2 regions of the Mesorhizobium sp. M1D.F.Ca.ET.231.01.1.1 genome follow, and region 1 is predicted to be linked to the other one. Evidence: predicted binding sites of a transcription regulator. Region 1 holds the regulator's gene; the other holds the start of a gene.

Region 1 (7,551 bases):
CAGCCGCGCGCGCCGCCGTCGGCCTGCCCGCCCTGCGCAAGGATTTCCTCTTCGACCCGTACCAGGTCCACGAGGCGCGGGCCTGGGGCGCGGACGCGATCCTCATCATCATGGCAAGCGTCGACGACGTTCTGGCCGGCGAGCTCGAGGCAACGGCCTTCGAGCTCGGCATGGACGCGCTGGTCGAGGTGCATGACGAGAAGGAGATGGAGCGCGCGCTCACGCTCTCGTCTCGGCTGATCGGCATCAACAACCGCGATTTGCGGACCTTCGAGACCAGCCTCGACGTTTCGGAGCGGCTTGCCGCCATGGTGCCGGCCGACCGGCTGCTGGTCAGCGAGAGCGGCATCTTCACCCATCAGGACTGCCGCCGGCTGGAGAAGAGCAAGATCGGCACCTTCCTCGTCGGCGAGAGCCTGATGCGGCAGGCCGACGTGGCCGCCGCGACCGCGCTTCTGTTGACGGGCAAGGCTCCGGCCAATGCATCGGCCCGAAAATCGACTCCGATTTTTGGAGAGCACGATGCATAGATTCAAAGTGTTAGAACGTACTTTGTGCGTCCAAGTGGACGCACGTCGTTCTAAGGCCGTTTGAGGATGCCTGCGCTTACCCATCTCGGCGCCAAGGGCGAAGCCAACATGGTCGATGTCGGCGACAAGGCCGAGACGACGCGAACGGCCATTGCCGAAGGTTTTGTTTCCATGCGGGCGGAAACGCTGGAGATGATCCTGGCCGGCGACGCCAAGAAGGGCGACGTGCTTGGCACGGCGCGCATCGCCGGCATCATGGCCGCCAAGAAGACGCATGAGCTTGTTCCGCTCTGCCATCCGCTGCTTCTCACCAAGGTTGCGGTCGATATCGAGCCCGACCGCGCGCTCCCCGGCCTGAGGGTCACCGCGCTTGCTCGCGTCACCGGCAAGACGGGCGTCGAGATGGAGGCGCTGACCGCGGCGTCCGTCGCCTGCCTGACCATCTACGACATGGCCAAGGCAGCGGACCGCGCCATGGTGATTTCCGGCATCAGGCTGGTCGAGAAGACCGGCGGCAAGTCGGGTGACTACAAAGCTGCCGAACATGGGGCAGGCTCCTAGGATGGCGCTGGTTCCGGTCGCCGAGGCGCTCGAACGCCTGCTGGATGGCGCGACCGCGCTGCCTGGCGAAAGCGTTCCGCTCGCCGATGCGGCAGGCCGTGTGCTGGCCGAACCGGTGGCAGCGCTGCGCACGCAGCCGCCCTTCAACGCTTCGGCCATGGACGGCTACGCCGCACGCGCCGAGGACGTGGCGTCAGTGCCGGTGCGGCTCTCCGTTGTCGGCATGGCGCCCGCCGGGCGAGGCTTTGCCGGCTCCATCGGCAAGGGCGAGGCCGTGCGCATCTTCACCGGCGCGCCCCTTCCCGAGGGCGCCGACACCGTCGTTATCCAGGAGAATGTCCGCGACCTCGGTGGTGGCAGCATCGAAGTGACCGAGCCGACCGCGCAGGCACGCAACGTCCGTCGCCGTGGGCTCGACTTCGGCGAAGGTGACGTGCTCCTCCATAAAGGCCGAGAGCTCGATCCGGCAGCGCTTTCGCTAGCGGCGTCGGGCAACCACCCGAGCCTCAATGTTGTGCGGCAGCCGCTGGTCGCGATCATCGCCACCGGCGACGAACTATTGCCGCCCGGCAGCGCGCTCGGTCCCGACCAGATCATCTCGTCCAATGCCTATGGCGTCGCCGCCGCGGCCCAGTCGGTCGGGGCGCGCGCGCTCGACCTCGGCATCGCCGCCGACCGGCAGGACGCAATCGCGGCTCTGGTCAGGAAAGCGGTCTCAGCCGGCGCCGACGTCATCGTCACGCTCGGCGGCGCCTCGGTCGGCGACCACGACCTCATCCACGACGTGCTGACCGGCGAAGGCATGCAGCTCGATTTCTGGAAGATCGCCATGCGCCCCGGCAAACCATTGATGTTTGGCCGGCTAGGCAACATCCGCTGCATCGGCCTGCCCGGCAATCCGGTGGCGAGCCTTGTCTGCTCGCAATTGTTCCTGAAGCCGCTTCTGGCGCAGCTGGGTGGCCGCAACTACCGACAGGACATCCGCGCCGCCCGGTTGGCCGCCGCGATGCGCGCCAACGATCTCAGGCAGGACTATGTGCGCGCCGTCGTGCGCGAGGAGGCCGGACGGCTGGTCGCGACACCGTTCGGCATCCAGGATTCCTCGATGCTGAGGACGCTCGCCGACGCCAACGGCCTGATCGTGCGCGAGCCCTTCGCCCCGGCGGCGGAAGCCGGCGCCGAATGCAGCGTTCTGATGTTACGCTGAACAAAACGTCAACACATTCACTAAACTTTAAACGGTTGCGGAACACAACTGGAACAGATAGTGTTTGTTCTGGGTTTGTTTTTCTGATTCTGGTTTCAGAACCCATGGGGGCCGCCATGCTGACGCGCAAACAACATGAACTCCTGATGTTCATCCATGAACGGCTCAAGGAAAGCGGCATTCCGCCGTCTTTCGACGAGATGAAGGAAGCGCTCGACCTTGCCTCGAAGTCGGGCATCCATCGCCTGATCACGGCGCTGGAAGAGCGCGGTTTCATTCGCCGGCTGCCGAACCGGGCGCGTGCCCTGGAAGTCCTGAGGCTGCCCGATTCGATCGCGCCCGGCCTCAATGCCGCGAAGAGATTCTCGCCAAGCGTCATCCAGGGCGGCCAAGGCAATCTCGGCCGGCAGATCAAGCCTGCGGCGCCCTCGCGCACGCCTACGCCCAGCAATGATGACGATGCCGTTTCGGCCGTATCCATTCCGGTCATGGGTCGCATCGCCGCCGGTGTGCCGATCGATGCCATCCAGCATCAGACGCATTCGATCACAGTGCCGCCGGACATGATCGCGGGCGGCGAGCATTATGCCCTGGAAGTCAAGGGCGACTCGATGATCGAGGCCGGTATCTTCGACGGCGATACGGTCATCATCCGCAACGCCAACACGGCAAGCCCGGGTGAGATCGTGGTGGCTCTTGTCGACGACGAGGAAGCGACGCTGAAGCGCTTCCGCCGCAAGGGTGCCTCGATCGCGCTCGAGGCCGCCAATCCCGCCTATGAGACCCGCATCTTCGGGCCGGACAGGGTTAAGGTGCAGGGCAAATTGGTCGGGCTCATTCGCCGCTACTGAGCGGCTATGGCTTTGCCTCTGGCTTTTCGGGCCGCTTGTAAGGCGCCAGGCCCCTCGCCTCTCGCGAGTAGCTCCGCTGTTCGTGCCAGGGGCGATAGGACTTCTCGACGGCGTATTGAATGACAGGTTGCGCCGTCGCCGATTGCGGATCGAAGAAGACGGCAGCGCTTCCATCGCGAGCAAGTTGGCGTTTGGTGACGACAAGAATGCGTGGATCGCGGCAAGGATTGTAGGCCGTGGCGTCGTTGATGACGATGAGGTCGGCATAGCCGCAGGCCGGCCTGGCGCTGTCGCGGTTTTCGGCAAGCGCGACGATCGCGCCGGTAGGATGCCGGCCGATGCAGAGATCGCCGGTGCAATAGAATGGCGATCCCGGCGGCAGGTCGACGGGATCGGCAATATCCAGCGCGCCTTTGGCGAATGTCTCCGGCGGCACGATTTCCTCGGCTTTCAGCGCGCGCTTCCAGTTGTCGGTGGTGAACTCGTTGGAGCGTTCGCGGTTGATAGCGAGCTCGCCGCCGCCGATCGGCATTGCCACCAGATGCGCGTCCTCCGAGATCAACACATCCGGCGTGCGGACATGCGGAATGGTGAGCAGGGCAGCAAGCGCGAACGGCACGGCTGCCAATCTGAGCCAGGTGGTGGCCATGGTCGCGATGACCAGCGCGATCGTCGCCAGCAGCACCGATTGGATCGAGATCAATCCCACGGCATCGACAGGCGAGCGCTCGGAAATCCATGCCGAAATGGCAATCATCGCGGTCAGGCCCTTGCCCATCACGTAGAGGAACGGACCGTCGAAGCCGAACGGCATCGCCAACGCGCTCAGCACGGCGAACGGCATGACGAGCAGCGAAACGATCGGCATCACCGCCAGATTGGCGAGCAGACTGAGCGGCGAGACGCGCTGGAAGTGCCAGATCGCAAACAGTAGTGTCGCGCTGCCCGCGATGAGCGAGGTTACAGCGGCGCCACCCACGCCGACCGCCAGTTTTCGCGACAAGAACCCGAGGAAGGAGCGCTTTGCCGGCGGCACGATCGCTTTGCCGGCGCGATAGTCGGCAAAGCCGGCATAGGCGCCGACCAGGGCGGCGGTGGCCGCGAAGGACATCTGGAAGCTCGGACCGACCACTTCGTGCGGCGAGACAAGGATGACGGCGATGGCCGAGATCGCCAAATTGCGCATCGTCAGCGCCGCGCGGTCGAAGAGCACGGCGACCAGCATCACGGCGAGCATGATGAAACTCCGCTCGGCCGCCACCACGATGCCGGAGATGACGAGGTAAGCCGCGATCGAGGCAAGCGCGATCGCCGCGGCGTATTTCTTCACCGGCCGGCGCGACGAGAAATCCGGAAACAGCGCAAAGGCGCCGCGCAGCAGGAACATGATCGTGCCGGCGACCAGCGCCATGTGCAGGCCGGAGATTGAGATGATGTGATAGATGCCGGTGCGCCGCATCGCTTCGTTGATGTCTTCGGGAATGCCGGCGCGAACGCCGACAATCAACGCCGCGGCGATTTCGCCTTCGGACCCGCCGATGGTGTTTCGGATGTGGTCGGCGATGTTCTCGCGCGCGTTCTCAATCGCCGAGGCGATGCTCGTCTCTGCCGGCGGGGCAGTTGCCGGAAGGACTTTCGGATCGCCTAGGAAAAAGCCGCTGCCGCCGATGCCGGAAAAATAGCTGTCGAAGGAAAAATCATAACTCTCGGGGCGGACCGGGCCTCTCGGCGGCAAAAGCCGCGCATAGCCCGTCACCAGCGATCCAGCCTTCATGTCCGGCGGCGTCCTGCGCGCCGAGAGCCTGACGCGGTCCGGCGCGTAGCGCAGCGTCGGATGCGCGGTCGACACGAGATCGATGGTCAGCCGCACCCGCCCATTGGCCATCTCCTCGGCGACGACGACGCGCCCGGTCAGCCGCGTCTGGATTTCGGAGCCGAGCATAGGTGTTGCGACGCGCCATGTCTCGACCTTCGCGGCGACGAAGCCCAAGGCGCAAAACAGCGCCGCCATGAAGACGAGATGCGTCTTCGGCCAGGAGCGCGAGACCGCCACGCAGACAGCCATCAGCGTGGCCGCCGCCAGCGGCCTGTAGAGGTCCGGCTCGGCATTCAAGGAAAAATAGAGGATCACGCCGGCGGCCAGCAACACCGGCACCAGCAGGAAGCCGACGCCGCGGTCGAGTTCGGTAGCGGCCGCGACGGCGACGCCCCGGCGAAACACGGAAAACGAAGCGCTGCGGAACTGCCGGCGGATCCGGTCGATGGCTGCCGGCGGAGACGTCGGGCGGGCGGGGGTGCCGTCGGGCGATGGAACGTCCACAGGCAGGTGCCGCTCCGGGAGCAGGACCGGCATCGCTTCGGCAGGCAAGGCGCCGGCAAACAGCAAGCGCTCGCTGACGCCAGCCGTCGTCCCTTCGCCCTCCTCCTCGCCCCGGCCACGTCCAGCCATCGGGTCTGCCCCTTGCGCCCCAGACCTCCTATGCTACATGAACGCCACCTGCGCGAAAGCCCGCGCAATCACGCCCGTTTCAGTGCTTCTTCGAGAGTTCCATGTCCGACAAGGTCGTCACCCGCTTTGCCCCCTCGCCCACCGGCTACCTGCACATCGGCGGGGCGCGGACGGCGCTGTTCAACTGGCTCTACGCCAGGCACACCGGCGGCACGATGCTGCTGCGCATCGAGGACACCGATCGCGAGCGCTCCACCGAGGCTGCGACAGCCGCCATCCTGGACGGACTGACCTGGCTTGGCCTTTCCTGGGACGGCGACGCCGTCTCCCAGTTCGAGCGCGCGCCGCGCCACCGCGAGGTCGCCGAGGAGCTCGTGCGCCTGGGCAAGGCCTATTACGCCTACGAGACGCCGGCGGAACTCGATGCCATGCGCGAGGCGGCGCGGGCCAAGGGCATGCCGCCGCGCTACAACGGCCAGTGGCGCGACCGCGATCCGTCCGAGGCGCCTGCGGGCGTGAAGGGGGCGATCCGCATCAAGGCGCCGACCGAAGGCGAGACGATCGTGCATGACCGCGTGCAGGGCGAGGTGCGCTTCCCGAACAAGGATCTCGACGACTTCATCATCCTGCGCTCGGACGGCAACCCGACCTACATGCATGCCGTGGTCGTCGACGACCATGACATGGGCGTCACCCACATTATCCGTGGCGACGACCATCTGACCAACGCCGCGCGCCAGACCGTGATCTACAACGCCATGGGCTGGACCGTGCCGTCGATGTCGCACATCCCGCTGATCCACGGCGCCGACGGCGCCAAGCTGTCGAAGCGCCACGGCGCGCTCGGCGTCGAGGCCTATCGCGCGATGGGCTATCTGCCGGAGGCCCTGCTCAACTATCTGGCGAGGCTCGGCTGGAGCCATGGCGACGACGAGGTGATGTCGATCAGGGACATGATCTCCTGGTTCGATATCGGCGACGTCAACAAGGGCGCCGCGCGTTTCGACTTCGCCAAGCTCGAGGCGCTGAACGGCGTGCATATGCGCCAGATGGACGACAAGGCCCTCGTCGACGTGTTCGTCGCCACCTTGCCCCATCTCCAAGGAGGCCCGGCGCTCGCGGCAAAGCTCGACGACAGGCGCAAGGCGCAGCTGCTGGCCGCCATGCCCGGCCTCAAGGAGCGGGCAAAGACGCTGGTCGAACTCATGGATGGAGCCGCTTTCCTGTTCGCAGAACGCCCCCTGCAGCTCGACGAGAAGGCCGCTGGGTTGCTCGGCGGTGAGGCGCGCGCCACTTTGCGCGGTGCTCATGCCGCGCTCGCCGCGGTTTCCGGCGAATGGAGCGCCGCGGCCGCGGAAGCCGCAATTCGTGACTTTGCCCAGGCCGGCGGACACAAGCTTGGCGCCGTGGCGCAACCGCTGAGAGCCGCGCTCACCGGCCGCAGCACCTCGCCTGGCGTCTTCGACGTGCTTGCCGTGTTGGGACGCGAGGAGGCCCTGGCGCGGATTGGAGATCAAATCGATTAGGAGCGAACTGGCCCAAAAAGATTGGCATTGAAAGGTGTGTTTCGCAGTGCAACATTAGGCCTTGGCCCAATCTGGCACGCACCTCCTAAAATGCGGTGGTAAGTTCGCGCATTCCGGTGATTTCGACGTGTCGTTTGCAGGAATTGCCTTGCCGGCATGAGGAAACATAAAGGAGTTTGAGAATGAGCGAAGCTGCGACAAAACTGGAATCGGGCGGCAAGGCGCATGAGTCGACCGCCAAGCTCGAACTCGCCGGCAAGACCCACGAATTCAAGGTGCGAAGCGGCTCGACCGGGCCTGACGTTATCGACATCGGCGCGCTTTACAGCACCACCGGGGCGTTCACCTACGATCCAGGCTTCACCTCGACGGCGAGCTGCGAGTCGGCGATCACCTTCATCGACGGCGACGCCGGCATCTTGCTTCA
Region 2 (7,551 bases), on a different contig from region 1:
GGCAATGCGGAATCGCTGGCAGGAAGCGTGGGAGACAAGCGCTTTTCGCCACTTCTGCCCAGCAAAGCTACGGACCCATGCACCAAGGCCTACAGGGACTATGTCGCCGCAAGCGGCCACTCGGCATACGCGACGACAGCGTTCGTGCGAGTAAGGGACGGCTACGTCCTGTGCGGCGCCCACTACAACGCGCGTTCGCAAAAGGCGGCCGAGGATTTGGCGATGAAATCCTGCCAGGCCACTCGGGCGCGCTACAAGGTGGCAGCCGCTGGCTATTGCCAGATCGCGGCGTCGAAGTAGGCAGGCGCCTGCCGGACTGGCGCCGCCCGAAGACAAAACGGGAGGCTTCATGTTCGGCAAGATCCTGATCGCCAATCGCGGCGAGATCGCCTGTCGCGTCATCCGCACCGCGCGCAAGCTCGGCGTGCGTACCGTAGCGATCTACTCGGATGCCGACGCCCGCGCCCTGCATGTCGAGATGGCCGACGAGGCGGTGCATATCGGCCCCTCGCCCGTCGGCGAGAGCTATCTGCGCGGCGACCGGATCATTGCCGCGGCGCTCGCCACCGGCGCCGAGGCGATACATCCCGGCTATGGCTTCCTGTCGGAGAATCCCGACTTCGTCGACCAGGTGACGGCGGCTGGGCTCGTCTTCATCGGACCGTCCGCCGCCTCGATCCGCGCCATGGGGCTGAAGGACGCCGCCAAACGGCTGATGGAAAAGGCAGGCGTTCCGGTGGTGCCCGGCTATCACGGCGAGGCGCAGGAGATCGTGCTTCTTGCCTCCAAGGCGCGCGAGATCGGCTATCCCGTGCTGATCAAGGCGCGTGCCGGCGGCGGCGGCAAGGGCATGCGGCGCGTCGACCATCCGGACGATTTCTCCGAGGCGCTGTCAGGTGCGCGGCGCGAGGCCAAGGCCGCCTTCGGCGACGACCGCGTGCTGGTGGAAAAATATGTCGACAAGCCGCGCCACATCGAAGTTCAGGTGTTCGGCGACAATTTCGGCAACGCCGTGCATCTTTACGAGCGCGACTGCTCGGCGCAGCGCCGCCACCAGAAGGTGATCGAGGAGGCGCCCGCCCCTGGCATGACGCCGGCGCTGCGCAAGGCGATGACGGAGGCCGCGGTCAAGGCGGCCAAGGCAATCAACTACTCGGGTGCCGGCACCATCGAGTTCATCGTCGACGCTTCCGCGGGTCTCAAGCCGGACCGCTTCTGGTTCATGGAGATGAACACGCGGCTGCAGGTCGAGCATCCCGTCACCGAAATGGTCACCGGCGTCGATCTGGTCGAATGGCAATTGCGCGTCGCTTCGGGTGAGAAATTGCCGAAGACGCAGGGTGAGATCGCGCTTGCCGGACATGCTTTCGAGGCGCGCGTCTACGCCGAGGACGCGGCCAAGGGATTCCTGCCGGCGACGGGCACGCTGCACCACCTGAAGTTTCCCGACGTCCCGCCCGAGGGCGCCGCCATGCGCATCGAAACCGGCGTGCGGGCCGGCGACGCGATCTCGCCCTTCTACGACCCGATGATCGCCAAGCTGGTGGTGCACGGCAAAGACAGGACCACGGCGCTTGCAGCATTGCGCGATGCGCTCGCCCGGACCGAAGTTGCCGGCTCGACGGTCAACACCGCCTTCCTCGCGGCGCTTGTCGAGGACGCCGATTTCGCGGCGGGCGATGTCGACACCGGCCTGATCGTCCGGCATCAGGACGCTCTTGTCGCCATCCCACCGCCAAGCGATGAGGCAATCGCAGCCGCGGCGCTGGCGGCGACCGACGCGGGCGTGCCAGGTCCGGCCGCCGATCCATGGTCCACGCTTCTCGGCTATTCGCATTTCCATACGCTCGCGCGCTGCACCCGGCTGCGCTTCGGCGAGGAGAACATACTGGCACGGGTCTCGGCGCGACCGGACGGCCGCTTCCAGGTGGCGCTGGAGGCGCCGCATGACGCGATCAATTCGCACGATCTCAGGAATCTACCGCGCACCGCCCGCTGGCCGGGCCATGTCACCGTGTTCGAAGGCGCGGTGGGCTACAGTTTCGCGGTGCCCGATCCTCTCGCCGAGGCGGACGAGGCCGCAGCCGGCACGGGGAGCCTGCGCGCGCCAATGCCGGGGCTGGTCAAGCTGGTGCGCGCCGCAGCCGGCGATACCGTCATCAAGGGCCAGCGGCTCTTGATCCTCGAGGCAATGAAGATGGAACACACGATCGCGGCACCCCATGACGGGGTGATCGCCGAGATCGCGGCCGAAGGCGCGCAGGTGAGCGACGGCACGGTGCTGGTGCGCTTTGTCGAGGAGGCACAGGGCTGAAAACGAAAATGGCCGGGACAAGCCCGGCCATGTCCACTTGCCTGACAGAACCGATTACGGCTTGATCGGCGCGTATTTGCCGTCGTGCCACTGGTTGATGTCGTAGCTGGCGTTCTTCAGATCGCCCTTCTCGTCGAAGATCACGTCGCCGACGACGGTGCTGATCGGCTGCCCGTTCTTCAGCGCCTCGGCGACCTTGCCCGGATCGTCGGTGCCGGCGCGCTTGACGCCTTCGGCGACGGCCTGGATCACGGCATAGGAAAACAGCGTGAAGCCTTCCGGGGTGAAGCCGCCGGCCTTGATCTTGGCGACCGCGTCCTTCGCCTCAGGTTTGGCCTGCGGATCCGAGGGGAAGACGAACATGGTGCCTTCACCGGCCGGGCCGGCGATCTGCCAGAATTCCGGCGAGGCGATCGAGTCCGGCATGATCAGCTGGAACTTGACATTCTGCTCGGCCGCCTGGCGCAGGATCAAGCCGGCCTCCGGATGGTAACCGCCGAAATAGACGACGTCGGCCTTGAGCTGCTTCAGCTTGGTGACCAAAGCCGAGTAGTCCTTCTCGCCGGCGTTGATGCCTTCGTAGTCGACCTCCTTGAGGCCGCCGGCATTCATCGTCGCCTTGACGGCATCGGCGACACCCTGGCCGTAGGCGCTCTTGTCGTGCAGGACGACGACGTTCTTGCCGGCATATTTCTTGGCGATCCATGGACCGATGAAAGCGCCCTGCGCATCGTCACGCGTATAGAGGCGCATGATCGTCGGCCAGCCGGCCTTGGCGGCAGCGTCGGTCAGTTCCGGATTCGACGAGGCCGGGCTCATCATCAGGGTGCCAGCTTCGGCATAGACGGCGGAAGCCGGAATGCTCGAGCCCGAGCAGGCATGGCCGTCGACGAACTTGACGCCGTTGGCGACGATGCGGTTGGCGACGGAGACGGCCTGCTTCGGATCGCATTGGTCGTCCTGGATGTCGATCTTGATCTTGTTGCCGTTGACACCTCCGGCGGCATTGATGGCATCCGCAGCCGCCTGCGCGCCCTGCTTGAACTGGTCGCCGATGTTGGCGAGCTGGCCGGTCATCGGGCCGACCACCGAGATTGTGACGTCGTCGGCGAAGGCAACCGATGCGCTCATCATCAGGCCCAATGCGGCCGCGCTCAAAATACCCAATCTTTTCATGACAATAGAACTCCTCCACTTGCGCGCTGCCGTTCCGGCCACGCTTCTTCCAGAGCCGGGACAATTTCACCCTTCGCCGGACCTGTCGAGAGGACAGCGGCGCGGATTTTGGTTCATTCCGGTGAGGATTTCTTGGGCCAAGCCGCGATGAAAACGGAAAATGCAAAAGCCGCGCCGGCCTTGTTCCGGCCGGTCGCGGCTTTTGCAGTCGAGCTTGCCCAGCGCCCCCGCGCCTGAACCCGCTCGCTTCCCTGTTTGTCGCGCGGCTTAGGTTCGTTGACCCGCCGCGTTCTTGGTTTTGCTAACCGGCCGTCTTTTCGCGGCCTTGTCCCCTGAAAACTCTTGGCCTCAGGTCCGCAAGGTCAGTGCATCGTCATCCATTCGCGCGCTTCGCGCAGCGCCCTGGCGATATCGGCCTTCGACATCGTGGCCGACAGTTCCGAGCGCAGCTCGGCGGCGCGGGTCGAGCCCTTGATCGCGGCGATGTTGAACCATTTGTGGGCGGCGACGACGTCGGTCTCGCAATCGCGGCCGGTCGCATACATCATGCCCAGTTCGAAGAGAATGTCGGCCTGGGCAGTTGCACCCATGGCGCCGAAGCCGGCTTCGAGCATTTCAAAACGTGCCATTTCAATCCCCTGTCTGCTCCCGAGAGCTGCCTCCTTCTGTCCCAGTTGTCCCTTGGGGCGGGCCGCTCTTTCGATGCTTTCGAGGATGACGGCTGGCCTTGAATCCGTCGTTAAATGGCTTGCTTAATTTGAAGAAAACAAAGCTAAAACAAGAAGTAAACGCGAAGATTTGTTAAGCATGGAAACCCAGCAATTCAGCCGATTTGCGCAAAATTCGACGAAAATTTCAGATGCCGGAGTCAAGACTTCGCTAACCACGGAAACCGAAGCCTTTTTCGCCACCCGTTCATTTTCGGCGACCCGCGCGGCCAAAATCCTTGCAAGCTTCCGTGGCGGCACCGCTTTCGTTTTGGCGGCGGCTGGATTAGCTTACGTTTGCGTAAGGGGCGGAGAGGCGGAGCGAGTCCCGCCGCAACCTGTAGGGAGGAGGACAGATATGTTTCGAAAAGCAAGCCTGGCCCTGGCGGCCACCTTGATCATGGCCGGCGCCGCATGGGCCGACCCGATCGAAGGCAATTGGAAGACGCAGGCCGGCTCGACGGCGGCGATCGCCGGCAGCGGCTCGTTTTCCATCACGCTCAAGTCCGGCAAATTTGCCGGCAAGACGATCGGCTCCTTCAAGGCGACCGGCGACAACAAATACACCGGCACCATAACCGACCCGGAAACCGACAAGACCTATTCCGGCAAGGCGACGCTTTCGGGCGCCTCGCTTAAGATGAGCGGCTGCGTGTTTGGCGGCCTGATCTGCAAGAGCCAGACCTGGCACAAGCTCTGAGCGCCGTTCAAACGACGATGTGAAAACGGGGCCCGGCGGCCCCGTTTTCTTTTTGGGCGCTGCTTGGGAGCGGTCGGCGGCCAGCAAGGCCGTTGCAGCGCTTGGCCGGCCTATCAACCAATTTGAACGTCAGATGAATACCGGTCTCAGAACCGGTTCAGAGGCATTCGGGCATTCTCCTCCTCCTCGCCATTGAAGGAGAGACCAATGCTTGTCCGCCGCTTCACCATCGTCTGCCTGCTGATGAGCCTGTTCGGCATGGCCTTCGCCATCCTGGTGGCCGAAGCCGGCCGCCCGGCGCGCTCCTCGGGAATGGCCGACACCTGCCGGCTGGACTGCATGAACCATTTTGACCGCTGAAACGACCAACACTCGAAACCGGAACCACGACCATGAACCGCATCGCCGCCTCCACCCTCAAGACCCTTCGGCTCCTGCCGCGGGCGGTGCTCATCCTGATGCTGCTTGCCGCCCCGGTGCTGGCGGTGCCGATGATGCGCGCCGACAGCGGTTCGGTCATCGAAGCGCCGACGCCGAAGAAGGCAGGCATCGGCTTCGTGCTGCTGGTCAGCCTGCAGCGCGGCTGACACGGTCTCCAGAAAAATACATGGCGAGGCCAGCTTCTGGCCCGCCTCCCTCTCCCAAGCCCGCTTCCAAATCCCTATATTGGGCCATGGAAAAGCGAATCTACCCCCAAGCCATCGAATCGGTCGTCATGCCGGAGCCTTTCGGCAGGCAGAGCTTCGACGACGCGAAAAAGGCGGTCGCGGCGCTGGAGATGCTCTACGACCGCAACACCAAGTTCCTACGCGATTCCTTCGCCCAGCTTGCCGCCGGCGGCGACGAGAGCAGGCGCTACCGGGCCTTCTATCCGCAGATCGGCGTCACCACGACCTCGTTCACCCAGATCGACTCGCGCCAGGCCTACGGCCATATGCCGACACCCGGGCATTTCGCCACCACCATCACCCAGCCGAAGCTGTTCGAGAACTATCTCGTCGAGCAGCTTCGGCTGATCATGCGCAATCACGGCGTGCAGGTGACGGTGTCGGAATCGACGACGCCGATCCCGCTGCATTTCGCCTTCCTGGAAGGCACCTATGTCGACGGGGCGGCGGCGGAGCGCATCAAGCGGCCGATCCGCGACCTGTTCGACGTGCCGGACCTCGACGGCACCGACGACCAGATCGCCAACGGCACCTTCGAGGTGGCATTCGGCGAGCCGAGGCCGCTGGCGCCGTTCACCGCGCAGCGCATCGACTATTCGCTGCACCGGATGACTCACTACACGGCGACCAGCCCGCAGCATTTCCAGAACTTCGTGCTGTTCACCAACTACCAGTTCTACATCGACGAGTTCGTGGCGCGCGCCCGCGACTTGATGGAAAAGGGCGGTGGCGGCTACACCGAATTCGTCGAGCCGGGCAATGTGGTGACGAAGGCCGGCGCCGCCGTGCCAGGCGAAGGCACGCCGCCTCCGCGCCTGCCGCAAATGCCGGCCTATCATTTGAAAAAGCCGGGCCATGGCGGCATCACCATGGTCAATATCGGCGTCGGCCCTTCCAACGCCAAGACCATCACCGACCATATCGCGGTGCTTCGCCCGCATGCCTGGGTGATGCTCGGCCACTGCGCTGGCCTGCGCAACACGCAGGCGCTGGGCGACTATGTGCTGGCCCATGCCTATGTGCGCGAGGACCATGTGCTGGACGACGACCTGCCGGTCTGGGTGCCGATCCCGCCGCTGGCGGAAATCCAGGTGGCGCTGCAGGAAGCGGTCGCCGAGGTGACGGGACTTTCGGGCTATGATCTCAAGCGCATCATGCGCACCGGCACCGTCGCCACCATCGACAACCGCAATTGGGAGCTGCGCGACCAGCGCGGACCCGTGCAGCGCCTGTCGCAGTCCCGGGCGATCGCGCTCGACATGGAATCGGCGACGATCGCCGCCAACGGCTTCCGTTTCCGCGTGCCTTACGGAACGCTGCTGTGCGTCTCCGACAAGCCGTTGCATGGCGAGTTGAAGCTGCCCGGCATGGCGACGGAATTCTACAAGCGACAGGTGGCGCAGCATCTCACCATCGGCATCAAGGCGATGGAGAAGCTCGCCGAAATGCCGATGGAGCGGCTGCATTCGCGCAAGCTGAGAAGTTTTTCCGAAACGGCCTTCCAATAGTGACCGGCCAGGGGCCTGCAGGGTAATCCATCGTCTTGCTAGGGCCGCAGTTTGGCCGATAAACAGGCCTGAGCGAGATTGTCTCGCTCCAACAAATTGCCGGCGGCATTCGGCAGATCACGACTGAGATGGCAACAGGCGGCGCGCGCTTGAAGATGACGGCAGGGGTGGCATTCCTGGCGATGATGGCACTCTCGGCCGCGATGCTGGCCGGGTTCTTCGGCGCGTTGCATCCGGCCCTCGATTCCTTCTCGCATTTTCGCATTCATCTCAGCGTCTTGACGGCGCTGCTGGCGCTGCCGCTGCTGGCCAGCTCCTACCGGCTGCAGGCGGTCGCGGCGCTGCTCTTCGCCATTGCCAGCCTCGCCACGACAGCGGGCGCGTTGCCCCGGCTGTGGCCGCAGCAGGCGGTCGCCAAGCCGGCCGACGGGATCGTCTACAGTCTGCTGCAGATGAACCTGCGCTTCGACAATCGGAC

Evidence for each region. The regulator LexA, encoded in region 1, represses DNA repair genes until DNA is damaged. The targets are predictions, from matches to a motif close to TGTTCNNNNTGTGTTCNG.
Region 2: the regulator LexA is predicted to act here: its motif matches at 4,253-4,270, upstream of EN874_RS17300 (sel1 repeat family protein).

Annotation. Positions count from the first base shown of each region.
Region 1 covers NZ_RZOZ02000001.1:609,835-617,385, reverse strand. Annotated here, with positions in the region: gene trpC (indole-3-glycerol phosphate synthase TrpC) at 1-530, shown strand, start outside; gene moaC (cyclic pyranopterin monophosphate synthase MoaC) at 597-1,091, shown strand; gene glp (gephyrin-like molybdotransferase Glp) at 1,093-2,298, shown strand; gene lexA (transcriptional repressor LexA) at 2,415-3,149, shown strand; gene EN874_RS03085 (ComEC/Rec2 family competence protein) at 3,154-5,598, opposite strand; gene gltX (glutamate--tRNA ligase) at 5,700-7,124, shown strand; gene gltA (citrate synthase) at 7,307-7,551, shown strand, end outside.
Region 2 covers NZ_RZOZ02000006.1:9,185-16,735, forward strand. Annotated here, with positions in the region: gene EN874_RS17285 (hypothetical protein) at 1-300, shown strand, start outside; gene EN874_RS17290 (acetyl/propionyl/methylcrotonyl-CoA carboxylase subunit alpha) at 350-2,314, shown strand; gene EN874_RS17295 (ABC transporter substrate-binding protein) at 2,369-3,490, opposite strand; gene EN874_RS17300 (sel1 repeat family protein) at 3,853-4,119, opposite strand; gene EN874_RS17305 (DUF2147 domain-containing protein) at 4,556-4,897, shown strand; gene EN874_RS33715 (hypothetical protein) at 5,105-5,257, shown strand; gene EN874_RS17310 (hypothetical protein) at 5,290-5,484, shown strand; gene EN874_RS17315 (AMP nucleosidase) at 5,613-7,073, shown strand; gene EN874_RS17320 (endonuclease/exonuclease/phosphatase family protein) at 7,229-7,551, shown strand, end outside.